Regions from separate parts of the Bacillus pretiosus genome, predicted to be linked through region 1. Evidence: riboswitches for the same ligand, from Rfam matches in the RefSeq annotation. Region 1 holds a riboswitch; each other region holds the start of a gene.
What was found. A riboswitch is a leader RNA that binds a small molecule or an ion and turns the genes downstream of it on or off. The one in region 1 is predicted to bind S-adenosylmethionine.

Region 1 (5,352 bases):
GCACTTTACTATATTCATTGACCAGTTCTCCTTCCTTGTTTACCACATACATTGTATTTGTAACACCTTGCTCTGTTTGCTTCGCTATAGACCCACCGACAATATGTACACCATATTGCTTCGACCATTCTTTCAGCTTTTCTTTCGTTTGCAATCCATCCCTATCTGCAATTTCAGTAAGCCTCGTTAAATCATATCCCGTTGTCCATAGTTCTGGTAAGACAATCACATCTGGTCTTTCCTTCATCGCTTCGCTTATTTTATTTTTAGCATTCTCAATATTTTTTTCTACATCTCCAAAGACAATATCCATTTGAATACATGCGACTTTCATTTTGTCAGCCCCATTCTTAATTTTTTCTTTACAAAATACTGGAAAGATTATATCATTTGTCACTAGAATTGTAACAACTTTCAAAAGAGGTGGAAAGTATGAAATTATTTCAACCTTCTGAGATAGTAACATCATTGCCTACACAATTTTTTGCTTCACTTGTTGCAAAAGTTAACAAAGTCGTTGCAGATGGTCACGATGTTATTAATCTAGGTCAAGGTAATCCAGATCAACCAACACCGCAGCATATCGTAAAAGCTTTACAAGATGCTGCTGAAAAGACCATTCATCATAAATACCCACCATTTCGCGGACACGAAAGTTTAAAAGAAGCCGTGGCAACATTCTATCAACGCGAATATGATGTAGTAGTAAATCCAAAAACAGAAGTTGCTATTTTGTTTGGTGGAAAAGCTGGATTAGTAGAATTACCACTTTGTTTTACAAACCCTGGTGATACTATTCTCGTTCCAGATCCAGGCTATCCAGATTATTTATCAGGAGTTGCTTTAGCAAAAGCACAATTTGAAACAATGCCGCTTATTACAGAAAATAATTTTTTACCAGATTATACAAAAATTGATGCCACTACCGCTAAGCGTGCAAAGTTAATGTTTTTAAACTATCCAAATAATCCTACCGGTGCTACTGCATCAAAAGGTTTCTTTGATGAAACCATTCATTTTGCTAATGAACATAATATATTAGTCGTTCATGATTTTGCTTACGGTGCTATTGGATTCGATGGTCAAAAACCTGTTAGTTTCTTGCAAGCAGACGGTGCTAAAAATACAGGTATTGAAATTTACACTCTATCGAAAACTTTCAATATGGCTGGATGGCGCATCGCTTTTGCTGTGGGGAATGAAAGTGTGATTGAGACAATTAACTTATTACAAGATCATATGTATGTTAGTATTTTTGGTGCAGTTCAAGATGCTGCCCGCGAAGCACTATTAAGTTCACAGTCTTGCGTAATAGACCTTGTAAATAGTTACGAATCTCGAAGAAACGCTCTTGTTTCAGCTTGTCACTCAATTGGTTGGAATGTAGACATTCCAACAGGCTCATTCTTTGCATGGCTTCCTGTTCCGAAAGGATATACATCTGAGCAATTTTCTAATATTTTACTAGAAAAAGCACACGTTGCAGTTGCTCCTGGTGTTGGATTTGGTGAACATGGCGAAGGGTATGTCCGTGTTGGTCTCTTGCATACAGAAGATAGATTAAGAGAAGCCATTAATCGAATTGATAAATTAAATTTTTTCAAAAAGTAATTGACAACATGAAAAATATCTGACAAAATTCAGTTATCTTAAAAATTTAAACATTTCTAAATACTTCTTATCAAGAGCAGGTGGAGGGACGAGCCCGACGAAACCCGGCAACCGATCTACAATTGTAGACACGGTGCTAATTCTCGCAGCATTATGCTGACAGATAAGGAGCTGGTTGTAAAAAAACCTCTCCTTAGCTGAGAGGTTTTTTTATTTAACTAGGAGGTTTTAACAATGAGCGGAATTATAGCAACGTATTTAATCCATGATGATTCACATAACTTAGAAAAAAAAGCCGAGCAAATTGCACTCGGTTTAACAATTGGCTCTTGGACTCATTTGCCACACTTATTGCAAGAACAATTAAAACAGCATAAAGGCAACGTCATTCATGTTGAGGAACTAGCTGAACAAGAACATACCAATTCTTATTTACGTAAAAAAGTTAAACGCGGGATTATTAAAATCGAATATCCGTTATTAAACTTCAGTCCGGACTTACCAGCAATTTTAACAACTACATTCGGAAAGCTATCACTTGATGGTGAAGTGAAATTAATCGACTTAACATTTTCAGACGAGTTAAAACAATATTTCCCTGGTCCAAAATTCGGGATAGATGGTATTCGAAATCTTTTACAAGTGCATGAGCGTCCCCTTTTAATGAGTATTTTTAAAGGAATGATTGGACGAAATATTGGGTATTTAAAAACGCAATTACGCGATCAAGCAATTGGTGGTGTAGATATAGTAAAAGATGATGAAATATTATTTGAGAATACATTAACACCACTTACGAAACGCATTGTATCTGGAAAAGAAGTTTTACAATCCGTATATGAAACATACGGACATAAAACGTTATATGCCGTAAATTTAACAGGACGAACTTTTGATTTAAAAGAAAATGCGAAACGCGCAGTGCAAGCTGGGGCAGATATTCTATTATTTAATGTATTTGCTTACGGACTAGATGTACTACAATCACTTGCAGAAGATGATGAAATCCCAGTTCCTATTATGGCACACCCTGCTGTAAGTGGTGCTTATTCATCATCCAAGTTATATGGAGTTTCCTCTCCATTATTACTAGGAAAGCTACTACGTTATGCTGGGGCTGACTTTTCATTATTCCCATCTCCATACGGAAGTGTTGCACTAGAAAAAGAGGAGGCTCTTGCCATCTCAAAACATTTAACTGAAGACGATGCATTTTTCAAGAAGAGTTTTTCTGTTCCGTCTGCTGGTATTCACCCTGGTTTCGTTCCCTTTATTCTACGAGATTTCGGTAAAGATGTTGTTATTAATGCTGGCGGCGGGATACATGGACATCCAAGTGGGGCGCAAGGGGGCGGTAAAGCTTTCCGTACTGCAATTAATGCTACTTTGCAAAATACACCACTCCATGAAGTAGATGACATAAATTTGCATAGTGCACTACAAATATGGGGAAATCCCTCTCATGGGGTGAAATTATGAGTATTCAAATATTTTGTGATTTCGATGGCACGATTACAAATAATGATAACATTATGTCCATTATGGAAAAATTCGCACCACCAGAAGCCGAAGAAGTAAAGAATAGAATTTTATCACAAGAGCTGTCTATTCAAGAAGGTGTTTCTCAATTATTTCAATTAATACCTACTAGTCTACACGATGATATGATTCAATTTTTAATAAAAACTGCTGAAATCCGTAGTGGTTTTCATGAATTTATACAATTTGTAAATGAAAATAACATTTCTTTTTACGTTATATCAGGTGGAATGGATTTCTTCGTCTATCCACTCTTACAAGGAATCATTCCAAAAGAGCAAATTTACTGTAATGAAACAGACTTTTCAAGTGAATTCATTACAGTTAAGTGGCCTCATCCTTGTGATCATCATTGTCAAAATCATTGCGGATTATGCAAATCATCTTTAATCCGTAAGTTAAGTGATACGAATGACTTCCATATTGTGATTGGTGATTCAATTACTGATTTACAAGCTGCGAAACAAGCAGATAAAGTATTCGCTCGCGACTTCCTTATTACAAAGTGTGAAGAGAATTATATTGCTTATACACCGTTTGAAACATTTCACGATGTTCAAACCCAATTAAAACATTTGTTGGAGGTGAAATCATGAAACAACTTTTTCGTCAATGGTATGACTTAAGCGAGATAAAAAAAGAATTAACAACACGAAATTGGTTTCCAGCAACGAGTGGTAATATTTCTATAAAGGTTAGTCATGAGCCACTTACTTTTCTTATTACAGCAAGTGGTAAAGATAAAACAAAAACTACTCCAGATGATTTTCTATTAGTAGATCATCTAGGGGTTCCCGTATTAGAGACTGAATTACGCCCTTCAGCAGAAACAATATTGCATACACATATTTATAACAATACGAATGCTGGGTGCGTACTTCATGTTCATACAACTGATAATAATGTCATCACAAATTTATATAGTGATGCAGTCACCCTTCAAAATCAAGAAATTATTAAAGCTCTCGATATTTGGGAAGAAGGTGCAACAATTCACATTCCTATTATCGAAAACCATGCCCATATCCCAACGCTTGGAGAAAACTTCCGAAAGCACATACAAGGAGATTCGGGAGCAGTATTAATTCGTAACCACGGTATTACCGTATGGGGCCGAGATAGCTTTGATGCAAAGAAAAGATTAGAAGCTTATGAGTTTTTATTCCAATTTCATATAAAACTATTATCAATTCAAGGAGGCGTTTCTAATGGTGCAAATTCGTATTCATGAAGTAAATACTCGCATAGAAAATGAAGTAGAAGTATCTAAATTTCTACAAGAGGAAGGCGTTTTATATGAGAAATGGAACATCTCTAAACTTCCTACTTATTTAAATGAAAATTATTCGTTAACAGATGAAAACAAGGCTGAAATATTAGCTGTGTTTTCAAAAGAAATCGCTGATGTTTCAGCGCGCCGAGGTTATAAAGCACATGATGTAATTTCACTTTCAAATAGCACACCTAACCTTGACGAATTATTAATTAATTTCCAAAAAGAACACCATCATACCGATGATGAAGTTCGCTTTATTGTTAGTGGACATGGCATCTTTGCCATTGAAGGAAAAGATGGCAAATTCTTTGACGTTGAACTTGAGCCAGGCGATCTCATATCTGTTCCAGAAAATGCAAGACACTATTTTACCTTGCAAGATGATCGTCAAGTTGTAGCTATTCGTATTTTTGTTACAACTGAAGGCTGGGTTCCAATTTATTAAGGTAGTTAGTTGAATAAAAGGACTTGGATCCCCTTTTCCAACCTTTTATTCACTCTACATATATACATCCTCCTATGGAACAGGCTTATTTCAAAAAATGAAATAAGCCTGATTTTTTATGTACCTAACTATACGATTCCTTTCGTTCAAAAAAAACAACCTCCCCCTTCTATTTTTTAAGTGTATTTCTGAACACTTTTTGAACATTTATTGAACTTTTTTTGAATTTTTTCTGAAAATTCTGTTTTACGTATGGTATACTACTATTAAATAAAAAGGAAAAGAATATCGCAAACAGAGGGGGATAATCATGAGTTTACTTATCGCACTTATACTAGGGGTTACGTGTGGAGCACTTCCTGTTATTCTAGGAGCTATTATGGAAGAGTTAGAAGTTGGTGTTTTAGGTTTTGTCGCATCTTGTGTAAGCGCTTTATTTTTCGGTTTATTCGGCGCTATTCCTGTTTCAATTCTGTGTGCA
Region 2 (5,352 bases), 830 kb from region 1:
TGTGGTGATCGCAGCTATTTTTGGAGGTTTCACATCTAATAAATCAATTATTGTGAAACAAGGACTTCCAGCTATTTTAGCATTGGTCGCTCTTTTATCTATGATGTAGAAACAAAGTTTTTCAATAAAAGAAACAATCTTTCCTAAAAATGACTTTGCATACTCTTAACTTTCTAGGTATGTGGCGCTACCTCAGTAAGAAAAGAAATAGGAAAAACACCCTATTACATTTTATTAATATAATAAAATGTAATGACTAGATCCAAAATAATGATAATAATGAGAAGTAACAAGTGTATAAATGCATCAGTTTTACTGTGTAATAAAGACTTTATAAAGAAATCCCATTCTGTTTCATAGGGGGGACTCTATCCAATTCCGTTGCAGACCTAACACCATTCCATTTATGAAATAGACAATACTTAATAGAATTCTTCCAACAAATACGGCAACTACTTTTAAATTCCAATGCTTTATCTTGATTATATAAAGGATTGGAAAGAGTATAAGGATCCAAAAAATAATAATATAGATTGTATTAATCATTCTCTGCTCCTAACAAAATGATTGTTTTTTAATATAGGTGAGTTTTCGGATTGAAGATATGTTTCCTTGTTACTATTTAAAAACAAGGGCCGGAATTCCGGCTCTTTTTCTATCCTAAAGTCCCACTTTACCTCTCCGTTTCAAAAAACTCAATCCATTCTCCATCAGGACCAGCGAAGAATATGTAACGTGTTCCATCTGGTAATGTTTCAATTTCTTCTCCTAGTAAAAAGGTTACTTTGTGTTTCTTTAGTCTTTCGATTTCATCTTCTAATGAATCCACTTTAAAGCAAATGTGATGTACTTTTCCTTCTGCCGGAAGAGAAGAGTTGTAGCCTTCAATTAATTCAAGTATCGTTTCCTTCGATTCTTCCACACCTAAAAAAGCGAGTTTTAAGTCGGGATTCGGGTGACCCATACGTTTAATGAGCTGTAAGCCAACTACTTCTTCATAAAATGAAATAGATGCTTCTAAGTTTGCGACCATAAGACCGACGTGTTCAATTCTTCTAACTGGCATGTAGATCCCTTCTTTCTGAAAAATATATACAATATGTTATTGAAAATTAAGAAAATAAGCAAGATAAAAACCTTACAAATTTTAGCTTGTTATATGGTATAGTGAGAAAGTATGTTTGGGGAGAAGGAAGGAGATTATACGATGAATACACCTACTCAAACTCCTTCATTATCGGCAACGATGAAAGAGTGGCATTATGCATTAGCGTATGAAATTAAACATTGGAAAACGATAGGTGGTAGTAAAATTTCTATCATGAACGGTCGTTTTTTATATACAGATTATGAAAGTACAGTATACGTATTTCAGCTCATATCGGAAGTAAGCTTACCGGAAGGTTCACCAATTCGAATTGAGTTTGATGGTGAGGAAGCGACAGGAGAAGTATTATCTGTACATGGATTAGAAATAGAACTGAAATTAAATGATTATATACAAGGTGAAATACGAGAAGCTGTTTTATACAGTGAACCGTGGCAATTGTTAGAGCAACTACAAGAGCGATTGAAAGAGGCACATAAAGATAAGCTAAAACGTAATCGTATAAAGCGTCTTGTTGATGGGACGAGCAGTCCGAAACATATTGAGAAGATGAAAAATCCGAAAAATGAATTGGCATATCGTTCATTTTACAATCCGACAACGTATGTGTGGGGACCCCCTGGAACAGGGAAGTCTTACAATTTATCACGTATTATTTCGGCGCATTATCAAAAAGGAAAATCGGTACTTGTATTAGCTCATAGTAATGCGGCAGTAGACGTATTAATGAGTGAAGTAACGAAGCAAATTGAGAAGAAAAAGAAATGGAAACCTGGTGAAATTGTTCGTTACGGTTATAGTCAACATGAACATATAAGAAATCATGAAACATTACTTACGTCGAAGTTAGTTGAAACGACGAACGGATCATGGGGAGAGGAAAGACTCTATTTAGAAGAAACACGACAAGATCTTCGTGAAAAGATTTTATCATATAAAGCGACTTCTGCTGATAAGAAGCGTATACAAGAGATTGAAAGTGATCTTCGAAAGCAAAAAGCGAAAATTAAAGAAGTAGAAAAAGAATATATTGAAAATGCAAAAGTAATCGGCGCAACTTTATCGAAATGTGCCATTGATTCACTTATTTATGAGCGTACATTTGATTTAGTTGTCGTAGATGAAGTGAGTATGGCATATGTTCCGCAAATTGCATTAGCAGCTTCACTTGGAAAACGTATCGTCGTTTGTGGGGACTTTTTACAGTTACCTCCAATTGCGATGGCGAACCATGAACTCGTTCGAAAATGGCTTGGGGAAGATATGTTTTACCATGCTGGGATTGTTGATTCTGTCAATAAATCAGAAGCACATCCGAACCTATTTATGTTGCAGGAACAAAGGCGTATGCATGCGGATATATCGAAGTTTACAAACTCATTTATTTATAAAAATAGAGTATACGACCATCCGTCTGTTTCAGAGCGTAAAGAACTTGCGCGATTGCAACCGTTCGCAAATGAGGCAAGTGTTTTATTTGATACGAGCTTAATGGGAGCCTTTTCGTTAAAGGACGCTGCTTCTGGTTCTCGATTTAACATTATGTCTGGTTTAGTAGCGATGCAAATGATGTTAATCGGACTGTTAGATGGTGTTCAATCGATCGGTGTTGTTACACCTTACAGGGCACAATCCCGCTTTTTATCAACGTGTATTAGAGAAATGTTGCAGAGAACGAAATATCAAAACATACCAGTTTTAGCGGCGACGGTTCATAAGTTTCAAGGTTCTGAAAGAGATATGATGATATTTGATACGGTTGATAGTTATCCGCAAGAACGACCTGGCGTGTTATTCTTTGACCATAAAAATCATCGCCTCGTCAACGTTGCAGTGACAAGGGCAAGAGGGAAGTTCATTCAATTATCAGATTGTCATTATATGCGTAAAAACCTTTCGAGAAAACAAGCGTTATCACAATTAACAGCTCATATAGAACGTCACGGAGATGTGTATGATCGTACGACATCAAGACAATTGTGGGAGCGGAAAATTTCGAAACGTTTACGCTGGTTTATGGAAATGAATCTTGAAGAGCCGAAAGGGTTATTGAAAGATATTTTAGCCGCAAAACGAAAAATTATTATTTCACTTCCAAGTACAAAGCAAGTGGATAAGCGAGTCTGGCAAGCGTTAATGCGTACAAATGCGCAAATAACAGTGTATAGTGATGGACCAGTTCCGTTAAAAAATGTAAAGTTACAAAGACAAAATAAAGCATTCCCGTTTATCGTAATCGATGATGAAATCTTTTGGGCAGGAGCACCGCTCACATCTCAAATGATGTTTGAAGGTAGTATGGAATTTCCGTACGTATGTGCAAGATTACAAGCACCGGAAACAATTGGTGTGTTAAAAGGATTTTTAGATATTCGGTAAATTCGGATAGGAATTCCTTGACTTTTAATTGGAATGAACATAGAATGAATATAATTTAATATAATCTTATGAAAATTCTTATCACGAGAGGTTGAGGGACTGGCCCTATGACACCTCGGCAGCGGATTCTTTTATGAATACTGTGCCAATTCCAGCAAGGTAACTTGAAAGATAAGAAAGAAGCTCATTTTGACTGTAAATGCAGAAGCCTCTTTCTATCTTTTAGAAAGAGGCTTTTTTATGTGAAAATATAAGGGGGAAGAGAAATGGGAGCGACTGGAGTAACGTCACAAAGAAAAACAATTGAAGAGAGTATAGAAAGAAATAAGGAAAAGTACATAGAAACAAGTCACGATATTCATGCGAATCCGGAGATTGGTAACCAAGAGTTTTACGCATCAAGAACGTTAAGTTTATTACTAGGTAGTGCAGGGTTTCAGCTGCAGCACAATATAGCTGGACATGAAACAGGATTTATCGCGCGAAAAAGTTCAGGAAAACAAGGGCCAGTTATCGCATTTTTAGCTGAGTATGACGCTTTACCAGGACTTGGTCATGCGTGTGGTCACAATTTAATTGGCACAATTAGCGTTGCGGCCGCGATCGCATTATCAGAAACGCTTGAAGAAATTGGCGGAGAAGTTGTCGTGTTTGGTACTCCAGCCGAAGAAGGAGGACCAAATGGTAGTGCGAAAGCGAGTTATGTAAAAGCGGGGTTATTTAAAGATATTGATGCGGCACTTATGATTCATCCGAGCGGAAAAACAGCGCCAACGAGCCCTTCACTAGCAGTCGATCCACTTGATTTTCATTTTTACGGAAAAACAGCTCACGCCGCAGCTTCACCTGAAGAAGGGATTAACGCATTAGATGCGATAATTCAACTTTATAACGGTATTAACGCACTTCGCCAACAACTTCCATCAGATGTGAAAATTCATGGCGTTATTACCGAGGGGGGAAAAGCACCTAATATTATTCCTGACTACGCATCAGCAAGGTTCTTCATCCGTGCAGCAACGCGAAAAAGATGTGCAGAAGTAACAGAAAAAGTAAAAAATATCGCACAAGGAGCAGCGTTAGCAACAGGCGCAAAAGTGAAAATCCATCAATTCCAAAACGAAATCGATGAACTACTCGTAACAAAAACATATAATGACGTCGTAGCCGAAGAACTAGAATTACAAGGTGAAGACGTAAATCGGAAAGAAAGATTTGGCATCGGCTCAACAGACGCAGGAAACGTAAGTCAAGTCGTACCAACAATTCATCCGTACATTAAAATCGGTCCAGATGACTTAATTGCGCATACGAATGAATTTAGAGAAGCAGCACGTTCAGAACTTGGAGATAAAGCGTTAATTACATCCGCAAAAGCACTAGCAAATACAGCGTATCGATTAATTACGGAAGAAGGGCTGTTAGAGAAGGTGAAGGAGGAGTTTAGAGAGGCGCAGAGAAATCAGGGGTAGGTGAGAAGGAGACGTATCTCTGGATTTTCTAGTAGGAAATTGAATGAAAAAAGAACCAGCCTATGGCTGGTTCTTTTTATATTATATAAGAATTTTCCCACATACACTCGGTATCTTTATCTTAGTACCCTCTTATCAGAACGACAATTTCTCCTCAAACTCACTCTTTAAAACAATTAAAGGAGACGATAATCCAAATTGCATTAAGGAGTCTAAAAATGTAGCGAGAGAATCCATCGAATCGCTCATGACCTTCATCATATAATTAAACTCCCCGCTAATTCGATATAAATCAGTTACTTCGGGAGCGGCATTACAAAATTGGATGAAATCAGAGTATTGACTCGTTTTAAACATGATGAATGCTTGAATGTTTTTATTAATTTTAGAAGG
Region 3 (5,352 bases), 1.5 Mb from region 1:
ATGTTAGTAAACGGAGCAGCGCCTATTTTGGCACCGATTATAGGGGGACAATTACTACAGTTCACAACATGGCGCGGTGTCTTCATCGTTCTCGGAGCAATTAGTGTATTCATGTTAATATCAGCTACTTTCGTATTACGTGAAACATTACCTCCTGAAGAAAGAGAAACAGGTGGTTTGTCAGGGACATTGGCGACGTATGGAAAACTGTTAAAAGATCGTTTGTTTATGGGATATGCATTATCACAAGGGCTAGTAACGGCGGCAATGTTTGCTTACATTTCGGGCTCACCATTTGTGTTGCAGAACATATACGGAGCATCACCACAGCAATTTAGCTTATTCTTTGCGATTAACGGTATCGGTATTATTATTGCTAGTCAGGTTACGGGCCGTTTAGCAGGGAAAGTGAATGAGAAAACGTTATTCGTTTCCGGTATTATTATTGCAGCCGTTGGTGGTTTATCTTTACTACTGACAATCTTACTAGGAATAGGTTTAATTGGTGTTTTATGCTCGTTATTCCTTGTCGTATCAAGTGTCGGGGTTGTATCAACAACTGGGTTCTCATTAGCGATGAGAAATCAGAAACAAGCTGCAGGAACAGCGTCGGCTTTATTAGGTTTATTACAATTTATTTCAGGAGCACTTGTTGCACCGTTAGTAGGTATTGGTGGAAGCAACACCGCATTACCGATGGGGGTTGTAATAGCTCTTTGTGAAATTGGTGCTGTATTATGTTATCTATTTATGGCCAGAAGAAGTGAAAAGCAGTTTGAACTACAACAAAGACAAAATTTAGAGGCTTAACAAAAAAGAACTGATTCAAAGGGAATATTTGAATCAGTTCTTTTTTTCATTTCTTTGAAATACCTCATACATATTATTCATGATCGTATCATATAAAACAGCAAGTTTATCCCACACCCAGCGATTACTATCGACTTCTTTTTCCCCGCAGTCGATAATATCGGTATGGTCGGTAATTTTATACGCTTTTTTAACGATAATAGGAGCAATTTTCGGTATACGTGGGATTTCTTTTAAGATATCTGCGAAGTTTCCAATGTAGACATGACCGATGATTTCGATTGTTAATGATTTATCTGATATATTTAGCACGGTATGAAATTGATTTGTATGTTGTTGTTTTAAATATTGGGCTAACTTAAATGGAGCATGTTTCTTTTTTAATACGCGGCGAAGGCTCTCTGTATTTTCGATATGAAGTGATTTTTCACGAATAAGGACACGAATATCTTCTCCCATAAAAGGCATTGTGTTGTACATAGATGATTCTCCTTAAAAACTTACATATGTTTGCGTTATGCATATGTAAGTCTAGCATGGTTTGTTCTTTATGTGTGCTTACAGTTTTGTAAGGTGATGTAGTAAAGCAGTGCAAAAGTTATTTGCATAAAGTGACGATACTGTGACAAAAATGTAGGCATGTATATTAAGGTAGCGTCTTAAGTGTAAAAAGTAGGATGTTCTCGGTATAATAACAAGTGGAGATAAAAGAAACTATAATGAGTAGTAGCTGTAGATAAAAGGAGAAGAAGAGATGAAGAAGGTTTTGGGTATTGCTGTAATGGGAAGTATGATCCTTCTAGCAGGATGTAATGGAAATAAAGATACGAAAGAACCGAAAGAAAAGGTAGAGCAATCTACTGAGCAAACAGAAGAGATGAAAGAATACCGTGCAGTACATGAAAAATACGATATGAAAATGAATAAAGAAATTAATAAAGCACTACAGTTATTTGAAGTGGCAAAAGAAAAGGGCGGTAAGGAAATAACGAATGCTACATATAAAGAAGATGTGCAAAAGGTAACGACTAGCATGTTAGAAGATATTGATAATATACGTAAAGAAATTCGTGTTCCAAAGTCGAAAGAGCAAGAACATGAGGTATACGCTGGTTTCTTGAATGAATCGGAACAAGCAATGAAAAAATTACAGAAGTTAGCTAAAGAAGAAGACTCATCATTGATTCGTGATATAGAAATTAACTTTGCAACAGCATCAACATACTATAAACGTTTTCAAGCAGAAACGAAAAAATAACCTTGCGTACGCGCAAGGTTATTTTTTCTTCTTACCATCTCCGTCTTCATCCTCGGATACTAATACATTTTGTTTTTCGTGAAATTCAGAGATTGTTTGTCTGGTAATATTATCGAATGGAGTATAAAAAGAAGTGATACGTTTCTTTTTAATAAAGAGTTTATCCCGCTATTTGCCGGGCAGTAAGACCCCCACCTCAAAATTCAGTGAAAGCAAAGAAGTTAGGTAGGGGATCCACTGCCCCTAAAAGCCCGATTGGTTCAACTAATAATCAGTGGGGGATGCCCCCACTGATTAAAGTTTCACTTTATAGACCCCGATGATGACAAGTATAACGATTGTTAATGGTAATCCTATAGTAGCAAGAAGCAAGGGATCCATCTTATAACTTCTTTAATATTATTTCTTTTTATTATAAGAGAAAACTGTAATTTCGATAAAAGGATTGAAAACTGATTTTTCTAAATATATCCAATTTGATTGACTTTTCATTTTTTCAGAATTATAATTCAAAATATACAATTTGAACCAAATAATAATATAGCAATTTACTTATCCAGAGAGGTAGAGGGACTGGCCCTATGACACCTCAGCAGCGGGTTCTGTAACAGGAACACCGTGCTAATTCCAGCAAGCAAGTCTTGAAAGATAAGTGATGGGCCTTCGTTTATTAAGCCTTGATCTTATTTCTTAAGATCAAGGCTTTTTGTGTTTTAAGAAGCGGAAAAGTAATAGGAACAAATATGTCAATAAAACAAAGTAAATACATTTGTTTAGGGGGTTATTGAAGTGTATGTTATTAAAAAACTATCGGTTATGGTGTTCACGCTATGGGTCATTACAACAGTAACATTTTTGATTATGCATATCATTCCAGGGGATCCATTTTCATCAGATGCGAAAATCTTTCCTGAAGAAGTGATACAAAACATGAGAGCGAAGTATCACCTTGATGAACCGTTATGGAATCAATATGTTGCTTATTTAGATGGCGTAGTTCATTTTGATTTTGGTGAATCTGTTCAATCCACAGGTCAAGGTGTATCAGAAATTATAACGACAGGATTTGGTCCATCAGCGATTATTGGTTTACAAGCACTTGTTATTTCATTATTAGTCGGAATTGCAGCAGGTACATTTGCAGCTCTATATCATGGGAAAGTAATTGATTATAGTGTGAGCTTACTTGCGATTCTCGGTATTTCTATTCCAAGTTTTATTTTAGCACCACTATTTATACAAGTATTTGCTATACAATTTGAACTTTTACCAGTAGCGTCTTGGGGCACATTCGAACATACGGTATTGCCATCCTTCGCATTAGCGTTAGGACCAATCGCGGTTATTACAAGATTTGTTCGCTCTAATATGATTGAAGTTTTGCAGAGTGATTATATTAAGCTAGCGAGAGCGAAAGGCATACCAATTAAGAAAATCATTATAAGACATGCTCTTCGAAATGCGATTGTTCCGGTACTTACATTTGTTGGACCGTTAATGGCTGGACTTTTAACAGGAACTTTCGTTATTGAAAAAATATTTTCCATTCCTGGTCTAGGAAAATATTTTGTAGATAGCATTTTTAACCGGGATTATCCGGTCATTATGGGAACAACGATTTTCTATAGTGCATTATTAATTTCTTGTATTTTCATTACAGATATTATTCACCGTATTGTGGATCCGCGTATTCGTTCTATTACGTAAGGAGGGGGGCATTTAAATGGGAGCTTATGAAATCAATAAACAGTTATTAACGAATGAGGAGAAAAAAGAATTAACGATAAATAAAGATCAGCAAACGATTAGTCGAAAGAAGGAAGTGTTTCGCAAGTTTATATCAAACCCTATAGCAGTTTTAGGGGCAGTGACGTTATTACTAATTATTATTTTCTCACTGGTTGGCGAAAGTTTAACGGCATTTACTGCGAGTGAACAAGTAAAAGAAGCAACAAACCTCCCACCTAGTAGTGAGCATTGGTTCGGAACAGATGATTTAGGAAGGGACATATGGGCGCGCACCTGGGCTGGAGGGAAAATTTCACTAACAGTTGGATTAGTGGCAGCGGCTCTTGATATAGGAATAGGTGTACTAATCGGGGGCTTTAGTGGATATGTGAGAGGACGTAGTCGCCTTGGAACGTTAATTGATGAGTGGATTGTACGAGGGATTGAAGTGTTATACGGTATCCCATATTTATTAATTGTTATTTTATTATTAATCGTTATGAAACCAGGGCTTTTTACAATTATTATTGCCCTTGCATTAACAGGATGGATTGGCATGGCACGTCTCGTTAGGGCACAAGTATTATCTTTAAAGCAAAGAGAATTTGTTATTGCAGCAGAGCGATTAGGTACATCGCATATGAAGATTATATACGGACACATCATTCCGAATTTAACAGGCATTATTATCGTAAATTTATCATTTACAATTCCAGCAGCTATTTTCTCAGAATCATTTTTAAGCTTTATCGGACTCGGAGTGCAATCACCAGCAGCGAGCTGGGGAACGATGACGAACGATGCACTCGGGACATTACTAAGCGGAGAATGGTGGCAATTATTCTTCCCAGCAATCATGATTGCACTCATTATGTTTGCATTTAATGCAATTGGTGATGGTTTGCAAGATGCAATTGATCCGAAGATTGTAAAACGGAATCGAAAGGAGAAAAAACATGGGACAGCTCTTATCTTTAGAAAACGTAACATTGGTCGTTGAAAAAGAGAGTAGTAAGCAAGCAATTGTGAAGCATGTTTCCTTTTCTATTAATGAAGGTGAAATCGTTGCACTTGTAGGAGAAAGTGGTTCAGGAAAAAGTGTTACAGCACAATCTATTGTCGGATTAAATCAAGAATCTATTCACATTGATGACGGAAGCATCTCTTTCCAATCTCAAAGGTTGACGAATTTACAAGAATCAGAATGGAATCAAATTCGAGGGAAAGATATTTCATTTATCTTTCAAGACCCTCTGTCCTCTTTAAATCCGACGATGAAAGTAGGAAGGCAAATTACAGAAGTGATTTTGCAACATGAGAAAAAATCGAAAAGAGAAGCAAAAGAAATTGCGATTAACTTATTAAATGATTTAGGGATACATGAAGCAGAGAAACGTTTTGAACAGTACCCACATCAATTAAGCGGAGGCATGAGGCAACGTATTTGTTTAGCAATTGCGTTTGCGTGTCACCCAAAGCTCGTTATTGCAGATGAGCCTACAACTGCATTAGATGTAACGATTCAAAAGCAAATTATGGGGTTATTAAAAGAGCGC
Region 4 (5,352 bases), 710 kb from region 1:
AAAATACGTTTCATACTCTTTACTTCCTCTTACTACCTCATCCACTTCTCTTTCACAAATTCCTCTTATTAAATAATCATTTCTTAATTGAATCTGTATTTGTTGAAACGTTTCACTACATTTCTTCAATTGGATTAAGCAATTAATATATGTACGAAAAAGTTCGTTATCATACTGACAACAATTTATAATACGTTCCATTTCATTCATAACGTACGAGCCTTTTCTTCTATTTGTAATAACCACTTTTCCCGCTTCTCTCGTTTACTCGTTTTCACAGATTGAAAAAAAGATCGTTTTACATCGCGAATGCCGCAAAAACGTAAAACACCTCTCTTCATCATAATCCAATCTGCTGATCGATATAGTAGTGCGACGTACCATAACGGTGAGTCTAACGTATTAATTACCCATGCCTTCTTACCTTTCAATAAGCCTTTCGGCAGGGCACCTTCATATTTATAAGCAAAACCAGCTACGAAAATGCGATCAATAAACCCTTTTAAAATAGCTGGCATCCCCCACCACCATATTGGATAAATGAAGAGAAGAGTATCCGCTTCTTCCACTAACGTTCTGTACCGAGCTGTCTCTTCTTCATTTACTAAATCACGTCTTTTCTTCTCCTCATTAAATACAAGGACGGGATCAAATTGTTCCTTATATAAATCAAGTACCGTAACCGAATGATTTGTTTCTTGTAATCCTTTTTGCACATGCTTTAATATCCCCGCATTAAAACTGGAAGGACTAGGATGAGCGTATACAATTAGTACATTCACTACATAACAACTCCCTCTATAAGTTAAAGTTTCCCCTTCTTTAACATCTTCTCTACAATTTGCACGTTTTTCGAACTTTGTAATAAACGATTTAATAATGTAAGTAACTCTTCCTTTTCTAAATCTTTCAGTTTCTCTTTCACCGTACTCTCACCAGCACTTTGAATATCATAAACAACTGCCGCCATATGCTTACAATAATTCTCATATGGACACTCGCAGCTACTTTCTGTAAAATTTTCAAGATCAATCATTACTTCATAGTTTCCTGCATTTCCAGTAACAAAAGCAAATATTTTCTTTTCTTGTATTTCAACATCTTCTACATGTCCTTCTTCATAATATTCATAACCTTTATCCATAATGTACTTAGGAATCCATTTCGTTATATCATTTAGTAAGTAAGCGTACATAACAACACCTCTTCCTTTAATTCCCTTTTGACTTCCAAAACCCTGCATGTTATTCTAATAACTGTCAAATAGCAAGTCTATATGACAAAACGACTGACACCTATTCGGCGGAGGTGTCTCTTTTCATTTGCAGCCGATATGAAGTGCCTCTTTCAGGCACATTCAATCTTTGACACTACACACTCAACACCATTCCCTTGTATCAGGCTGCTTAAGCAGTCTTTTACGCTACATACTCCAAAAAAAAGAGAGCTTAGCTCCCTTTTCCCGCCTTATAAAATACCCCTTTTTCAGTATAGAGATATTCATCAGCTAATGTAATTTTCCCATCCAGTTTCAGTTCATCTAATAGTCTTGATAAATAAAATTGATGTAACATCTTTTTCGTGAATTTTCCTTCATGATGCGAAACGATATGTTCTTGAATATCTAACAATGATATTGGCTTATCTTGCTCTATCATATATTCATAAACTGTACTACGCAGTTTTACGTATTTTTCGAGTGTCACAGTACTTCGCAACCCCTTTCTTCTTAATATAAATTTTCGTAATCGGTTTTTTTGCAACAAAAAAACCTCTCCGATAAGAAGAAGTTACGTATATATCTTCGTCTTATCTCCCAGAACAAATATGTTCTGCTGGAATTAGCACCTGCATCGCGGTTGCTGGGTTTCATCGGGCCAGTCCCTCCACCTCTCTGGATAAGAAAATATTCACTTAATTCTTACTATACGTAATTTCATTCTAATTGTCAAACAAATATAACAAATTATATTTTGTTCCTTACTGTTCATACTATACATATATGAATATGCAAGGAGGATTATGAAATGCACGAAAATGCTCGCGGATATGTCCAAAATTCTTTTCAATCATTACAAGAAGCAAAACATTGTTTAGAAGAAGCGCTACAGACTGTTGAAAAAGATTTTAATCGCGCTCGTATTGAACAATCACTTTATGCGATCGAACAAGCTATTCAACGCTGTGATTACACGGTTCATATTTTAGAACAAGATTGAAAAAACTTCCCATCATAAGGTGGGAAGTTTTTTCAAATGGCATACTTCATAATTATTACCGTTATAATTAAAAAATATACAGAATTAGCAATTTCTAAAACCCCTACTTTTATAATAGAAATTTTTTTGCCATATAACATAATTGCTCGAATGACACTCGGTATAAAAATAAGAGAACACCACGGATTGATAGCAAAGACAATGACTGTTAATACAATATGATACCCCCATGATATAAGACGATACTTCGGGTTATTTTTCTCGCGAATCATCGTTTTTACATAAAATGTACTTCCTAAAAAATATAAAAATGAAATAAGCGCAATAAATAATGCTGTTTTATCTATAAGTTTCATTGAAAAATAATAACTAACTAAACCACCAATACAGAAAACAATAATCGCACTAATGTCATTTAGTAACGCTCTTTCATTCTTTTGACGAGCGTAATACATATTTACTATAAATAACGGAATCATTACTGCTATGAATAAAAGAATGCGCCATTCATATAATAGAGAGATCATCCCAAATACGAAAGCGATGATAAAATATACAATTGCAGCATGTAAAAACTCTTTTTTTCGTTTTTGCTTTATGTACGTAAGAAATGGATACGTAGCTAAATAGATAAAGAACCAAGCTAAAAACAATGGAATATGATACATAGTAGGTTTCCCAAGCATGACACTTAATAGAAATGGTATAACGAGCATGGCCCATGCACCGTGTTGCTTCGGAATAACTAACTTCATTAACTATACACCTCCCTTTTGAAAGCAGTTCTCACCTACTATTATACAAATAATTTTATATAGTAACGTATATATATTGGACTATTTCTTGACATTAAAAAATGCTCCTTACAATGTGTAAGAAGCATGAAAGAGGCAAACGAATATGTAAGTCGCGACCCTACCTTATATGAGTATGCTTTTCTATGCCATGTTATGCTTATCTAATATGCCGTATTTCTTTTTAAATCTCGTAAGAATCATAATCCAAGACGTACTAAATAGTAGTAAGAAAATAACATTCGAAATTGCATGACTCAAATCGAAATAAAAACTTGCAATATAATACGAAACGACTGCTTCCCACGTTGCCTCACGTATGAAACCGAGAAGCCCCCATAAGTTCATAATCCAGCCAAATAAAAATCCAACAAACAATCCGTATAGAAGCCTTCCCCACAGCTTTTTCATTAAAAATGTATTACGTAATAATCCAGCTATAAAACCAATCATGCCCCAAGAAAACATTTGCCACGGCGTCCACGGACCTTGTCCTAAAAAGATGTTAGATACGATAGCCGCTGTTGCACCGATCATAAAACCAGTTTCACTCCCAAACACAATTGCAGAAACGATAATGACAAATGAAGTCGGTTGTACACTTGGTAAAATAGAAAATGGTACACGGCTAACTGCTGCAATTGCCGCTAACACAGCAACGAGCACAATTTCACGTGAAACAAAAGCCTTTCTTTCAAAACGGATATAAAACGGTAACATAATAACAACTAATAAAAACAAACTACTTAACATGTAATAACCATCCATGATAAGTGTAGTAAAGAGTAGTGTGCCTATTATTACTGCAAAAATACATATTATGAATGCAACATATCGTTTGGACACGCTTCGTACACATCCTCCCACGTTAATGCATATGGTAACTCTTTTCGAATAAATCGATTAATAGAGGTTGTATAAAAGAAGTTGCCACTAAAAAATTCTTTCGGTGTGTCATTCATAATGACTGCTCCGTCAAATAACATCATACATTGATCAACGTATTTCGCTGCAAACTCAATATCATGCGTTGCCATTACAATTGTTGTACCTTCTTTTTGCAGCTTTCTAAATAGCTCTCCTACTCTTTCTTTTTTCCACGGATCTAATCCCTTTGTCGGTTCATCAAGTAACAATAAAGTCGGCTTTGATAATAACGTTGTACATAACGCAAGTAGTTGTTGCTCTCCCCCGCTACAATCATGCGGATGGCGTTCTTTAAGCGAATACAACCAAAACTTCTTCAACATATCTTCTGCTATTTCTTTTCCTTGTTTTCCGTATAACTCTCGTGCACGTTCATACACTTCTTCCCACACTGTATCAAATGTAAAATGATAATACGGATGCTGCGATACATACCCGATCCTTTTAAATCGTTCTTTCGAATCAATTTTATGTATCACTTTCCCATTCCACTTTACTTTCCCTCTTCTCGCTTTTTGTAATCCAGCTAAAATCGTTAACAGTGTAGACTTACCTGTACCATTTTTTCCAACGAGAGCTACCCATTTTCCTTTTTCAATCGATACGGTTAAGTCTCGTAAAATAAGTGGACTATTTTTTTCATATTGGAACGAAATATGCTCTGCACTTAAAATGACTTCTCGCTTTTCACTTTGTGCTATTGGCTCATTCACATATGATATCGCTGAAAAATGATTCAGTTTCATTTGCGCTTCTCGCACTGTAAACGGAATATCTTCCGCATTCCATTCTAAAAACAATCTTGGAATTTGCGGAATAAATGGACGGAATTTTTCTACTTCCCACATGTTCGCGATAACCGTTTTAGGATTTCCATCATACACGATTTGACCATTATTCATACAAATAACGCGCGTAGCAAGTGGGATCACTTCATCTAAACGATGTTCACTTAACACAATCGTAATACCAAGTTCTTCGTTAATACGTTTTAACAATCCTAAAAACTCTTTCGCAGCAATGGGATCTAACTGCGCCGTCGGTTCATCTAATAATAATAGTTTTGGCTGCATAACTAGTACCGCAGCCAAATTGACAAGTTGTTTTTGTCCACCAGATAACGTATGAACAGATTGATGCAATAAATCTTGAAATCCTAAGAAGCTAATAAGCTCTGCTATTCGTTTTTGAATAATCTGTGATGGTAACCCGATATTTTCTAAAGAAAATGCTAATTCTTGAATGACCGTATCCATTACGAGCTGATTTTCTGGATTTTGAAATACCATACCAATTTCTTGTGCAGATAATAAATCAGGTACTTCCTCTAATAAAACGTCATCATAAAAAATTTCTCCTGAACGTGTACCGATTGGAAGTAATTCCTTTTTAAAATGTTTCAATAAAGTCGT

Region 2: another riboswitch for S-adenosylmethionine. It lies ahead of ACU8YW_RS15760 (M20 family metallopeptidase); the one in region 1 lies ahead of mtnW (2,3-diketo-5-methylthiopentyl-1-phosphate enolase).
Region 3: another riboswitch for S-adenosylmethionine. It lies ahead of ACU8YW_RS01070 (ABC transporter permease); the one in region 1 lies ahead of mtnW (2,3-diketo-5-methylthiopentyl-1-phosphate enolase).
Region 4: another riboswitch for S-adenosylmethionine. It lies ahead of ACU8YW_RS16320 (hypothetical protein); the one in region 1 lies ahead of mtnW (2,3-diketo-5-methylthiopentyl-1-phosphate enolase).

What each region holds. Positions count from the first base shown of each region.
Region 1 is NZ_CM129593.1:3,897,445-3,902,796, forward strand. It holds gene ACU8YW_RS19845 (carbon-nitrogen family hydrolase) at 1-418, opposite strand, end outside; gene ACU8YW_RS19850 (pyridoxal phosphate-dependent aminotransferase) at 433-1,611, shown strand; SAM riboswitch class I at 1,676-1,781, shown strand; gene mtnW (2,3-diketo-5-methylthiopentyl-1-phosphate enolase) at 1,846-3,090, shown strand; gene ACU8YW_RS19860 (2-hydroxy-3-keto-5-methylthiopentenyl-1-phosphate phosphatase) at 3,087-3,746, shown strand; gene ACU8YW_RS19865 (methylthioribulose 1-phosphate dehydratase) at 3,743-4,381, shown strand; gene mtnD (acireductone dioxygenase) at 4,359-4,871, shown strand; gene ACU8YW_RS19875 (hypothetical protein) at 5,182-5,352, shown strand, end outside.
Region 2 is NZ_CM129593.1:3,069,027-3,074,378, reverse strand. It holds gene ACU8YW_RS15780 (DUF1304 domain-containing protein) at 1-109, shown strand, start outside; partial or broken gene ACU8YW_RS15775 (hypothetical protein) at 225-546, opposite strand; gene ACU8YW_RS15770 (VOC family protein) at 674-1,066, opposite strand; gene ACU8YW_RS15765 (DEAD/DEAH box helicase family protein) at 1,178-3,487, shown strand; SAM riboswitch class I at 3,563-3,665, shown strand; gene ACU8YW_RS15760 (M20 family metallopeptidase) at 3,754-4,959, shown strand; partial or broken gene ACU8YW_RS15755 (Lrp/AsnC family transcriptional regulator) at 5,095-5,352, opposite strand, start outside.
Region 3 is NZ_CM129593.1:181,969-187,320, forward strand. It holds gene ACU8YW_RS01050 (multidrug effflux MFS transporter) at 1-810, shown strand, start outside; gene ACU8YW_RS01055 (hypothetical protein) at 844-1,290, opposite strand; gene ACU8YW_RS01060 (hypothetical protein) at 1,565-2,068, shown strand; gene ACU8YW_RS01065 (DUF3951 domain-containing protein) at 2,087-2,221, opposite strand; SAM riboswitch class I at 2,618-2,723, shown strand; gene ACU8YW_RS01070 (ABC transporter permease) at 2,858-3,775, shown strand; gene ACU8YW_RS01075 (ABC transporter permease) at 3,792-4,796, shown strand; gene ACU8YW_RS01080 (ABC transporter ATP-binding protein) at 4,753-5,352, shown strand, end outside.
Region 4 is NZ_CM129593.1:3,188,994-3,194,345, forward strand. It holds gene ACU8YW_RS16305 (group-specific protein) at 1-210, opposite strand, end outside; gene ACU8YW_RS16310 (NAD(P)H-dependent oxidoreductase) at 207-782, opposite strand; gene ACU8YW_RS16315 (SWIM zinc finger family protein) at 806-1,195, opposite strand; gene ACU8YW_RS16320 (hypothetical protein) at 1,449-1,766, opposite strand; SAM riboswitch class I at 1,807-1,905, opposite strand; gene ACU8YW_RS16325 (hypothetical protein) at 2,028-2,219, shown strand; gene ACU8YW_RS16330 (YwiC-like family protein) at 2,252-2,974, opposite strand; gene ACU8YW_RS16335 (ECF transporter S component) at 3,158-3,859, opposite strand; gene ACU8YW_RS16340 (ABC transporter ATP-binding protein) at 3,832-5,352, opposite strand, start outside.